Regions from separate parts of the Brucella sp. TWI432 genome, predicted to be linked through region 2. Evidence: predicted binding sites of a transcription regulator. Region 2 holds the regulator's gene; each other region holds the start of a gene.

Region 1 (3,110 bases), 870 kb from region 2:
TTCTTCGTCAAAACGCGCCTTGAGCTCCACAAGGGCCGTCACCGACTTGCCAGCTTCTGCCGCATCAACCAGCGCGCGCACGATTGGGCTATCGTTGGAGGTACGGTACAATGTCTGCTTGATTGCCAGCACATCCGGGTCAGCCGCAGCCTGACGCAGGAACTGCACCACGACGTCAAATGACTCATAGGGATGGTGAACCACGATATCCTTTTCACGAATCGCGGCAAAGCAATCGCCGCCATGTTCGCGGATACGTTCAGGGAAACGCGGATTATAGGAAACAAATTTGAGATCATCGCGCGGAATCGAAACAACTTCCGAAATCATGTTGAGTGCTAAAAGACCTTCGAGAACACTGATACGGTTTTCCGAGACGCCAAGTTCTGTCGCCACAAAAATCCGAAGTGCCTCGGGCATTTCTCCATCAAACTCAATGCGGATAACCTGACCGCGGCGGCGGCGTTTCAACGCTGTTTCAAAAAGACGAACCAGATCTTCAGCTTCTTCTTCCACTTCAATATCGCTGTCGCGAATGATGCGGAAAGTGCCTGCGCCACGCACTTCATAACCAGGGAACAGGCGACCGATAAACAGGCTGACCGCATCTTCAATTGTGATGAAGCGGAAAGCATTCTGCTGTTCTGGAGGAAGCTGAATGAAGCGCTTCAAGGCGACCGGAATACGCAAGAGGGCTGTCATTGGATGGCCATCGAGACGGCGCGCGAGTTGCAACGCGATCGAAAAGCCAAGATTTGGAATGAACGGGAACGGATGCGCCGGATCAATTGAAAGCGGTGTCAGAACCGGGAAAATCGTTTCCAGGAAGTGGCTTTCCAGCCATTCCTTTTCTGTATTCGACAAAGCCGATGGACGCACGATCTCGATATTCTCTTTTTCAAGTTCTTCACGCAGCGTGCGCAAACACGCCTGCTGCCCCTCCTGCAAGCGACCGACCTCTTCCAGAACGAAATCAAGCTGCTCCTGTGGCGTGCGACCATCCGCACTGCGCAAGGCAACGCCTGCACGCACCTGCGCGGCAAGGCCCGCGATGCGCACCATGAAAAACTCATCAAGATTTGCCGCTGAAATCGACAGAAAACGCAAACGTTCCAGCAAGGGCTGGCGGATGTTGGCCGCTTCTTCCAGCACACGACGATTGAACTGCAACCACGAAAACTCACGATTAACGAAGCGTTCAGGGCTTTGCATCAGCTCGGCTGTCTTGTCACTGTTCAAAGCTTCGTGAGCATTCTGAGCAATGACGGACTTCTGGCCCATGGAATGGCCATTTTCCAAAGGAGCTGGCAAATTATCGGTCTGAGTTGCCACAACGCTGTTTTCGTTCATTTTTCCTATCCCGGTTACTACCGGCATATCCCGGCGCGACGATAAGCCTATGGCTGTCATATGACAGTTTGATAGCAAACCGCTTGAAATGTCCCCAGAATTGATGAAAACGCTTTCAGAAACAAGCCGTACACGGTAAATGCTAAAAAAATAGCTATCCTGAATTGGGTATCGCGATCCACAAGCTCCGGAGCCTATCATGTCCGATCACATCATCCCGCACTTCCAGAACGACGCTGGTCACAATTCTATTGAAATCGGCGTGAAGGAATTCATGTGCGTCGGCGCAAACCCACCTTTTGATCATCCGCACGTCTTTCTGGACATGGGCGACGAAAGTGAAGTCGTCTGCCCATATTGCTCGACGCTCTACCGCTACAATGCACAACTTCATGCTGACGAGACCGTGCCTGCCGGCTGTGTTTACGAAACACCCGCAGACAAAGCTGCCTGAATATAGCAAGCGGCATGCGTGCCGCTGATATGATGAGCAGCTTGAGCAAACGCCACATATTGATTGCAGGGGCCGGAGTTGCCGGTCTGAGTGCCGCGCTGGAATGTGCGGCGCGGGGCTGGGGTGTTGAACTGTTTGAGAAAGCGCAAGCCTTGTCGGAAGTCGGCGCAGGCTTGCAGCTCGCCCCCAATGCGATGCGTCACCTTGAACGCCTTGGCGTTGCAGATCGCCTCTGCTCGCAAGCTGTTACGCCCCAAGCACTCTACCTTATGGATGGACGCAAGGCTCGCCCCCTGCTCGCAATGCAATTGGGTGATGAGGCATTACAACGGTGGCACCATCCTTATGTTGTCTGCCATCGCGCTGATTTGCAATCAGCTCTGTTAAATGCCTGCACCAACCATCCAAATATTGAAATCAATCTCGGCTCGGAAATTATCGAACATAAGGCTGATAACAACGGCATCTCTGCAACAGTCAGACGTGGTGCAGCAGAGGAAAAAATCGCAGCCAGCTATCTGATCGCCTGTGACGGCGTCTGGTCTGCGCAACGCGCGAAGGTCGGATATAATAAAGCGCGTTTCAGCGGTCACATTGCCTGGCGCACAACACTTGCAGCTGACGCGCTACCCGCAAGCCTTAAGGCAGCGGTCCCGGAACAAAAGGCTGTTTCTGCGTGGCTTGGCAACAAAGCGCACTTCATTGCCTATCCGGTAAAGGGCGGAGACTTCTTCAACTTTGTCGCCATTACGACTGGCGATAATCCCGGCGAAGTTTGGTCAAAGACGGGTGATGTTTCGCGGCTAAAATCAATTTACGCAGATTGGAGTGCACCGGTTCGTGACATTCTGGCAGCACAAACGCAATGGACTTATTGGCCACTTTTTGAAATGGCTGAAGCGCTGTTTGTCGGCCCAGACAGAACGATTTTCCTTGGCGATGCCTCACACGCTGTTACGCCCTTTGCTGCGCAGGGGGCTGCCATGGCAATTGAAGATGCGGCAGCACTTGCCGAGGCACTGGATGACCGGGAGCCACAATCAGCGCTAAAGCGGTTTGATTCTGTTCGAAAAGCGCGGATTGCTGCGGTTGGCAAACGCGGTCAGATGAATCGGTTTGCCTACCACGCAACAGGTATCTTTGCGCTCGGACGCAACATGCTTTTTGCCACGCGCAGCGCTGATGCCTTTCTCAAAGATCTGGACTGGCTTTATGGCTATGATGCCGTTCAAGCTGTGCGCGGTTGATTAAAAAGCAACGCAGAAGATCCTTTTACAAAGCCCAGTTTTTCATAAAAGGGCACCAG
Region 2 (3,110 bases):
TTTTGAACGTTTGGCGCCGTTTCATCAAATGTCGGCTGATAGCTTGCCACCTGCATCACAGCCGGCTTTTCAGCTGGCTTCACAGGAAGGGTCGCGAGCCGGTTGCCACGAGCCTGTGGGCCCGAACCATCATTCTGCCGCGCTTCAACGCTGTTAGCTGCTTCGGCCAGAGCAACCTGAACAGTTGGCTGCGCCTGCGGAACAGGAACATCCTGCTGCGATGTCACGTTATAGAACGGGCCATCGGGCATGGAAGGCGACTGTGGTGTTGATACATAGGCCAAATTGTAAGGTATCTGCGGAACAGGATTCTCCAACGCACCATCGCGGCCACGCTTTTCATAGAAAGAGTTTCCGCCTGCAACCAGCACATAATGCATGTTGCGATAGGGGAACTTGAGGCCCGCCGTGTGGAAGAACATCGCGTTTTTCAGCTTTGGATGACGCTTGCCCTTGAGAACGGCATCGGCTGCGGCCTCAACATCCGGCATTGCCTTGGAATTCATCTTGCGGCTCAAAACACCGGGCGCAAACTGGTTTTTCTGCCCCACAACGCCACAGATTGTGTCGGGATAGCTGCCCGATGCAAGGCGGTTCATCACAACTGTACCGACAGCCATCAAACCATCCGGGCTTGAGCGGTTTGATTCAAAGAACATCGCGCGCTCAAGGCACTCGCGGTCTCTGGCAGTGTAGGTGAAAGTCTTAACGCCATTGACGGTCTTGACGTGGCTGGTTGCCGCTGTCTTTTCCGTCTTGGCCTTGGTTGTTCCGCCTGTCGTCGTGCAGCCCGTCACCAAAAACGGTGCTACGAGCAACCCGATAACAACAGGCCATTTCCATTTACCAGCGCGCGTCAACGGACAAATCTCATAATTAGACCCCTTACCTGATCCAGCCTGTCATACGCGCCGCATAGGCGCTTGCAAAACCGGCTATGATGCAAAGCCAAATAGAACGAAAATCAAAAATCGACTGTTTTGCAGTTACGCATCGACTACAAGGTTTTTGAATTTTTAGGCCAAAAAAAGGCAAAGGGTCAAATTTCAAAATCCACGTCACCAACAGGATGATGATGAAATCAACTTGAATCATAAGCTTGAATTTTGCTGCAAACCCTTCAAATATATTAATAAATCCTTAATGAGACCCGTCAATTCTTATAAGGTATTGATTTAACGCGATTCAATCTGGTTACAGACAAGTCACATCAGCGCCCCAATTCCCATTTTCTTTCAAGTTTTTAGCAATCGGAATTTTGGGCCAAAAAAGCACGTCGAAAACGCTGTTTTCACCACGCCAAATAAGCGCCTTCAACTTTATCGACAAAACTGTAATATCGCGTGAGAAGGGCCATTCCGGCGCTGCCAAAGGCCATAATTTCCGAATCGGCTGTTGTTATGGGTGAGGCAGAAAGCCTCTCACCAAACAAAAATCTCGCCGCTTTTTTCAAGCAGCGAGATGCCAATATACACATTTGAGGATGCCTGAACGGCTATCCAAAGGAATAGCCCGCGCCGCGCACCGTGCGGATCGGATCAAGCGCGCGACCGAGATTAATGGCCTTGCGCAGACGTCCGACATGCACATCCACCGTGCGGTCATCGACATAAATATCCGGTCCCCAGACACCATCCAGCAGCTGACTGCGCGAGAAGACGCGGCCCGGCGACATCATGAAATATTCGAGCAGACGAAACTCTGTCGGCCCCAGGCGGATTTCTTTTTCCTTTCGATAGACGCGATGCTGCTGACGGTCGAGCACAAGCTCTCCGACTTTCAGCACATGCGAAAGCACGCTTGGATTGGCGCGGCGCAGCATGGCTTTAACGCGGGCGAGCAGTTCCGGTGTCGAAAAAGGCTTCACCACATAATCATCGGCACCCACACTCAAGCCCCGAACGCGTTCGCTTTCTTCGCCGCGCGCCGTCAACATGATGACCGGCAGGCGCTCCGTCTCTGGCCACTGGCGCAGACGGCGGCACAGTTCAATGCCGGATACGCCCGGCAGCATCCAATCAAGAATAAGCAGATCCGGTACGTTTTCACGCAGTGCAATCTCGGCTTCATCGCCACGCAATATTGTATCGACGTGGTAGCCTTCGGCTTCGAGATTATAGCGCAACAGCACGCTCAGCGCTTCTTCGTCTTCGACCACAGCAATCTTGGGTGCCTGTGACATGCAGAGTTTCCTATCGGGTTAAGCGTAGCGACAAATGCAATTCCCCCGTTCGACCGCGTGCCGCCGCGCCTTCATACATATTTGAAATGGCTCGTCGCACTGCTACGGCAAGCCACGTTTTCAGGGTTTACGCGCCTCATCCACGACAATGCCGTGGCTCAGATCTTCTTTCGGGCGTTCCGCAGGCATTTGCAGGCCAGTCACGATATAATAGACCGTCTCCGCAATATTGGTCGCATGATCGCCAATGCGCTCGATATTTTTGGCGCAGAACAGAAGATGCGTGCAGGCAGAAATGTTGCGCGGATCTTCCATCATATAAGTCAGCAATTCGCGGAACAGCGAGGTGTACATCGCGTCAATTTCGTCATCGCGATCACGCACGATATTGATCTGCTGGACCGAACGCGTTGCATAGGCATCAAGCACGTCTTTGAGCTGCGTGAGCGCCAGTTCAGCCAGGGTTTCGAGGCCGCGATAAAGCTTGCCCGGCTGGCGCGATTCCGAAACGGCGGCAACACGCTTGGCAATATTCTTGCCCAGATCGCCCACGCGCTCCAGATCGGCAGAGATGCGGATTGAGCCGATGATTTCGCGCAGATCCACCGCCATTGGCTGGCGCTTGGCAATGATCATCACAGCCTTGTCGTCGATCTCGCGTTCGCTGGCATCGAGAATAAGATCATCGGAAATGACGCGCTGTGCCAGCGCGTTGTCGGCATTGACAATCGCTGCAACGGACTGCTCGACCATGCGTTCGGCATGACCGCCCATTTCCGCAATCTTGTGGGTCAGGAACTGAAGTTCTTCGTCATATGCGCTAACGGTGTGCTGGGACGCCATAATAGACCTCAAAGTAAAGGTGGCAGGGAAGCGGAACCGAACCGGCTCTCGCTTTTGCTGAAATATTCCTTAGCCAAAACGACCG
Region 3 (3,110 bases), on a different contig from region 2:
AAGGCTTCTTGCCTTCACCCACCCCACAACAGAAGAACTGATGCGTTTTGAAGCGGACATGCCCGAAGATATGCAGCAGCTTCTGGAAAATTTCCGCCAGCACTCTATATAGGGCCCTGTCAATCATTCCGGCTCGGAAACAGCCAGCCGTCATGCGAATTTCGGCTGGCGTTCACATTCTAGTGACACATTGTTTCATGGGTTTAAAGATCGTGTTTTCGCCAAAATCATACCTATATATGTAAGTTCACGCAGGAAGTGCAGGAGGCAGCCAGCGTGACAGGTTCGCCAGACGGGAACCTGAAATTATAAAGGAGGGTGCTTTATGGCCCAGGTTAGTCTTCCAAGTATTACATCCGGTGACGGCGGGCTTACCCGTTATCTGGAAGAAATTCGCCGCTTTCCCATGCTTCAGCCACAGGAAGAATATATGCTGGCGAAGCGTTATCATGAACATGCTGACCCCAAGGCTGCGCATAAGCTTGTGACAAGCCATCTGCGTCTTGTGGCAAAAATCGCCATGGGCTATCGCGGCTATGGCCTGCCAATCGGCGAAGTTATTTCCGAAGGCAATGTCGGCCTGATGCAGGCAGTCAAGCGTTTTGAACCCGAACGGGGTTTCCGTCTTGCCACGTATGCAATGTGGTGGATCAAGGCTTCGATCCAGGAATATATCCTGCGCTCGTGGAGTCTTGTGAAGATGGGCACGACGGCCAATCAGAAGCGCCTGTTTTTCAATCTGCGCAAGATGAAGAGTAAGATTCAGGCGCTCGATGATGGTGATCTCAACCCGGATCAGGTCAAGCAGATCGCAACCAAGCTGCAGGTCAGTGAAGACGAAGTGGTCTCGATGAACCGCCGTCTGTCGGGCGATGCTTCGCTCAACGCTCCTTTGCGCGCAGCCGAAGGTGAATCGGGTGAATGGCAGGACTGGCTTGTCGATGATAGCAGCAGCCAGGAGCAGGTTCTGATCGAACAGGACGAGCTGGACAGCCGCCGCTCGCTGCTTGAACAGGCAATGGATACACTGAACGAACGCGAACGGCTTATTTTTAAGGCACGCCGCCTTTCGGAAGATCCAATGACGCTGGAAGATCTTTCCGGCCAGTTCGGAATCAGCCGCGAACGCGTGCGTCAGATCGAAGTGCGCGCTTTTGAAAAAGTCCAGGCTGCAGTCAAGGCTGCAGCTTTCAAACAGCAAAAGGCACTCAATCATGTTGAGGATGCACACGCCTGAACCTGACAAATTCGGATTGTTACTGCCGCAAATGGATCTTTCCATTTTGCGGCAGTTTCGTTTCTGTCATCCAATCAATAAGAATCTGTCAAATAACTGTAATGGAATGTCTTTAGGCAACGGTACATATTTCACCGAAGCCTGAAGGTCTCCCAATGAAAAAGCTCCTGCTTGCTGCAACGTTTGCTCTGAGCGCTGCCACTGCTGTATCTGCTTCTGAATATGTCTCTTATCTTGATTATCCTCAGAAAGAGCAGGACGGAAAAGAATTCTACACTGCCATTGAAATCCCTCAGGGTAGCTTCACCAAATATGAGATCGATGACAAGACCGGCCACATCGTGGTTGATCGCTATCAGTCGATGCCAGTCGTCTACCCAGCCAATTACGGTTCGATCACCAGCACGCTGGCAGGCGATGGCGATCCACTCGACGCCCTTATCTATACCCGTGAGCCGATCGTTCCGGGCGCCATCATCAAGGTTCGCCCAATTGGCGTTCTCAAGATGATTGATGGCGGCGAAAAGGACGACAAGATTGTGGCCGTCCCGACCTCAAAAATCGACCCGACCTATGACACCATCAAAGAAATTTCAGACCTTCCTAAGATTGAGCAGCAGCGCCTTGAAGCCTTCTTCCGCGTTTATAAGCAGCTGCCAGAAGGCCGAAAGCTCGTTGAGTTGAACGGTTTTGACAATGCTGAAACCGCTGCAAACGAAGTCGCTCAAGCGATTAAGGCTTTTTCTGAAAAGAAGTAACCGGACGAAATATCGGGTAAAAGAAAAGGCCGCTTCAAGCGGCCTTTTCTGATTCCGGTTTAAGTCTTAGCCGGCACCCAGAACGTCATTGAAGACCTTCTCGCCCGGAACGCCTTTTTCCAGGCTGATCAAGGCGCGGCGACCATTGCGATAAGAAATCGGAATGTCGATCCATTGCAGACGGCGCATCAGCGAAAGGTTGGTATCCTGCGCGGTCTTTGCATCGTTGAGCCAGATAATGAAGAAGTTATCGGCAATCTTCGACGGTACGGCGATCAGGGGATTGCCGGCGGCCTGCTCAGTATCCTTAAAAGTAATGCGTTGAACATTATCAATCGCACCGCCAACAAAATTCTCGGGCACTGTGAACACCATCTCAATCAGATGACTGGCTGGAATGGATTGATCGGTGTTCTTGCGAATCGTCATTTTCAGCTCGACGTTGCTTTCAGGCATCGTCACCGTTGCGCGAATGGCAGGCGCTGCCGGTTCGCCTTCGCTTGGGCTTTCTTCAATCTCAGACCAGACCACATTTCCGCGTTCGACCGAACCGGTTTCTGTTCCGCCGCGCTCTTCGTAAAGAAGCGCCTGCTGGCCAACAGCGACGGCTTGCTGAGACTGCGGCTGATTCTGCGTGTTTGTCTGCTCATTACCAGGCGTTGAAGCGGCGGTGGACTTGCCCTCACCAATGCCAGCATCACCACCCGAAGGGCCATTATCCACTTCACTGCCATCGGGCATCAGACGCTGCGTCATCTTCTGGTTTTCAGACGATGGTTGTTGTGCATTCTGCTGCGGCTCGGTGGCTGCCGGTGATGTGTTCGCATCTGACGGCGCTGTCGTCGTATCGCTGCTTGCAGGCGCATCGCTGCGGCCAAGGCTGGAGGCCATTTCCTGCAACGTGTCCTTGTTGCTCCAGAGCGCATAACCGCCTGCACCAACCACCAAAAGGGCGACAAGCCCAATCATCAAACCAGTGTAGGAACGCTTTGTCCCGGAACCATCAGCATCGGCATATTCTCTGCGGCGCGAAGAGGCTGGCTCATCCTCACCATCCCGATCACGTTCCACAATCCATTCATCCGGACGGCGCGCATATACGGGCGCTGCATCAC
Region 4 (3,110 bases), on a different contig from region 2:
CTCCGCGGCCATTATCGCACTTTTATCCGGCATCTATATTGATGCAATTTCGTGGATCATTCTGCGCACCTTCACCGGTTTCTCGATGGCAGGCGCATTCATGGTCATCGAAAGCTGGCTCAATGAGCGTGCCACCAATGAATCGCGCGGCAAGATTTTCGGCCTCTATATGATGGTCAACTATGGTGCCACGATGAGTGGCCAGATGATGGTGGCAAATGGCGACATTCGTTCCGATCATCTGTTCATGGTGACCGGCATTCTCTTCTGTCTCGCGCTGATCCCGACCGCCATGTCAACGGCGGTCAGTCCAAAGCCGCTTACGGAAGTTCAGCTTGATCTCAAAGCGCTCTACCGAAACTCCCCCGCGGCTTTCGTTGGCTGTATCCTGATCGGCATTGCCAATGGCGCATGGGGCACGCTTGGCGCAGTTTTCGGTGCAAAATCCGGCATTTCCACAACCGAAATCGCGCTCATGGTCAGCGTCACCATTGCTGCCGGCGCGCTTATGCAAATTCCTGTCGGGCGCATTTCAGACCTCATCGACCGACGCTATGTTCTGGCAGGTGTCGCATCCCTCGCTGCCCTTGTCGGGCTGCTGGCATTCATCATCGCTCCATCCAACGGCACCGTGATCATCATCATGACCGGCTGCTACGGCGCTCTGGCCTACGCGCTCTATCCCGTTGCGGTTGCCCATGCAAATGACCATGCGAGCTCGGAAAGCTTTGTCAAAGTATCAAGTGGCTTGTTGCTGCTTTACGGCTTTGGCACCATGCTCGGGCCTCTGCTGGCTGCTGCCGCGATGGACATCTTCTGGCCGTCCGGGCTTTTTGCCATCACCGCGCTCTCGCATATTTCAATTACGGCCTATGCGCTGTTCCGCTCACGCAAGCGGGCATCGGTACCCAAGGACGAAAAAGAACAGTTCAAAAGCATGCCTTCGATCAAAAGCGCCACCCCTGAAGCCATGAATTTGGACCCGCGTGCCGAAGTGGAAGGCTGACAATAAAAAAGCAGCGAATATTCGCTGCTTTTTACGATGCTTTTGAACAGGATTGCCTTGTCAAAAAGATCTTCTTAAATGGCGATGCGCGGCGGCTGACACGCAGCCGCCAACATCGTTAGACCAGAAGTCTGGCAGTATAAACCCTTTTGATCCTCACCAATTGCGGTCCCTACTGCCGTTCAAACAAACCCAAATTAATGACGGGTTACCTGCGTTTTTAGTTTTTCAATCTGCTCCTTGAGAGCCAGCTTTTTGCGCTTAAGAGAAGTAACATGCAGATCATCAGTTGCCGGTGACGCTAAAGCCTCGGAGATTTCCTCTTCCAAAGCGCCGTGCTTCTGTTCGAGCGTGGCAAGATGGGACTCGATAGCCATCATCATTTCTCCTTTGATTGGTTACTCAAAGGACAGAGCCATGTCGCGTTTTGCCAACAAATGGCTCTATCCGCTCTCACCTGCGCAAACGCCCGGCACACCTCCTGCTATCCGGGCCAGTTACGCAGTCCCGGCTGCCATTCAACAGTTCATACAGCAACCGTTATTCATGACAGAACAGTGACACTGTGGCATGAGTTTGGTCTAAAGTCGAATTTGTTTTGGTAGCATTTTCCAATCACAAAAAATGTGATAAAGGCTTTGCTTGAAACGGGTCTGCCCCAATCTGGTGCGGCCCGTAATATCATTCTGGAACAATATGGGGCAAACCGCATGTCCGATCAGGAACAGGCCGAAATCAGATTGGCCGTCGCACGTCTGAAACAGGAACACGCGGATTTCGATGCAGCCATAAATGCCATGATGCAGGTGGGTTGCGATCAGCTGCGCATTCAGCGCATGAAAAAGAAAAAACTCGCCATCAAGGATAAGCTGCAGGAAATGGAAGATCAGGTCATTCCTGACATCATCGCCTGATCCTTTGATCACAAAAAGTTTATAGCCGGGATTTGCCCGGCTTTGTTTTTCAATAGAAGCAGGAAAGATCAATGAGTGTGAATGCAGACGTCGCCATCATCATGGGCAGCCAATCCGATTGGGAAACCATGCGTCATGCAGCAGACACATTGGAGGCGCTGGGCATTTCTTTTGACGCACGCATCGTTTCCGCACACCGCACGCCGGACCGCCTTGTCGCTTTCGCCAAAGGTGCAAAGGCTGAAGGCTTCAAGGTCGTGATCGCTGGTGCAGGCGGTGCGGCGCACCTTCCTGGCATGGCCGCAGCCATGACCCCTCTCCCGGTTTTTGGCGTTCCAGTACAATCAAAAGCGCTTTCCGGCCAGGATTCGCTCCTGTCCATTGTGCAGATGCCAGCCGGTATTCCGGTCGGCACCTTGGCGATTGGTCGCGCCGGTGCCGTCAATGCAGCGCTCCTCGCAGCAGCCGTGCTGGCTCTTTACAACAACGCACTTGCGGCCCGTCTTGATGAGTGGCGTGCAGCGCAAACCGAAAGCGTTGCTGAACGCCCATCCAACGAGGTTTGATATGGCACATTCCGCATTAAAAGCCGGATCAACAATCGGCATTATCGGCGGTGGCCAGTTGGGCCGTATGCTCGCCATGGCAGCAGCCCGCCTTGGCTATGAAACAATCATTTTGGAGCCACAGGCAGATTGCCCGGCGGCACAGGTGGCAAACCGCCAGATCATTGCAGCCTATGACGATCCGGCAGCTCTTGCTGAGCTTGCAGCAACCTCTGACGTTATCACCTATGAATTCGAAAACGTGCCTGTATCCGCAGCCGACAAGCTCGCAGAATCGGCGCTTGTTTTCCCGCCTCCGGCAGCGCTTGAGATTTCACAGGATCGCTTCACCGAAAAGCAGTTCCTCAATGAAAGCGGCATCCAGACAGCGCCTTGGCGTCTGGTTGACGATGAAGAATCACTCATTGCCGCACTTGGTGCACTGGGTGAGCGCGGTATTCTGAAAACCCGCCGCCTTGGCTATGATGGCAAAGGTCAGGTTCGTCTGACTTCACTTGATGAGAATGAAGTGCGTGCAGCCCTTGAGGCAATCAAACACGCGCCGGCAATTCTTGAAGGCTTCATCGCTTTTGAACGTGAGGTTTCTGTGATCGCAGCTCGTGATCGCGCCGGCAATGTTTCAAT

Evidence for each region. Region 2 encodes PhoB, which activates phosphate uptake and scavenging genes when phosphate is short. Its sites were predicted from a motif close to TGTCATNNANCTGTCAT; they were not measured.
Region 1: ABE527_RS04795 (RNA degradosome polyphosphate kinase) is a predicted target of PhoB. The motif match lies at 1,400-1,416, and genes of this name have one in related genera.
Region 3: ABE527_RS11030 (inorganic diphosphatase) is a predicted target of PhoB. The motif match lies at 1,324-1,340, and genes of this name have one in related genera.
Region 4: ABE527_RS11320 (YdcH family protein) is a predicted target of PhoB. The motif match lies at 1,553-1,569, and genes of this name have one in related genera.

What each region holds. Positions count from the first base shown of each region.
Region 1 is NZ_JBDJNL010000001.1:968,565-971,674, reverse strand. Features, by position in the region: gene ABE527_RS04795 (RNA degradosome polyphosphate kinase) at 1-1,281, opposite strand, end outside; gene ABE527_RS04790 (zinc-finger domain-containing protein) at 1,550-1,804, shown strand; gene ABE527_RS04785 (FAD-binding protein) at 1,864-3,051, shown strand; gene ABE527_RS04780 (GNAT family N-acetyltransferase) at 3,033-3,110, opposite strand, start outside.
Region 2 is NZ_JBDJNL010000001.1:98,050-101,159, reverse strand. Features, by position in the region: gene ABE527_RS00475 (cell wall hydrolase) at 1-860, opposite strand, end outside; gene phoB (phosphate regulon transcriptional regulator PhoB) at 1,496-2,182, opposite strand; gene phoU (phosphate signaling complex protein PhoU) at 2,303-3,025, opposite strand; gene pstB (phosphate ABC transporter ATP-binding protein PstB) at 3,095-3,110, opposite strand, start outside.
Region 3 is NZ_JBDJNL010000006.1:55,889-58,998, forward strand. Features, by position in the region: gene ABE527_RS11020 (RluA family pseudouridine synthase) at 1-112, shown strand, start outside; gene rpoH (RNA polymerase sigma factor RpoH) at 326-1,237, shown strand; gene ABE527_RS11030 (inorganic diphosphatase) at 1,393-1,995, shown strand; gene ABE527_RS11035 (transcriptional regulator) at 2,062-3,110, opposite strand, start outside.
Region 4 is NZ_JBDJNL010000006.1:113,562-116,671, forward strand. Features, by position in the region: gene ABE527_RS11310 (MFS transporter) at 1-1,006, shown strand, start outside; gene ABE527_RS11315 (YdcH family protein) at 1,204-1,386, opposite strand; gene ABE527_RS11320 (YdcH family protein) at 1,717-1,920, shown strand; gene purE (5-(carboxyamino)imidazole ribonucleotide mutase) at 1,998-2,486, shown strand; gene ABE527_RS11330 (5-(carboxyamino)imidazole ribonucleotide synthase) at 2,488-3,110, shown strand, end outside.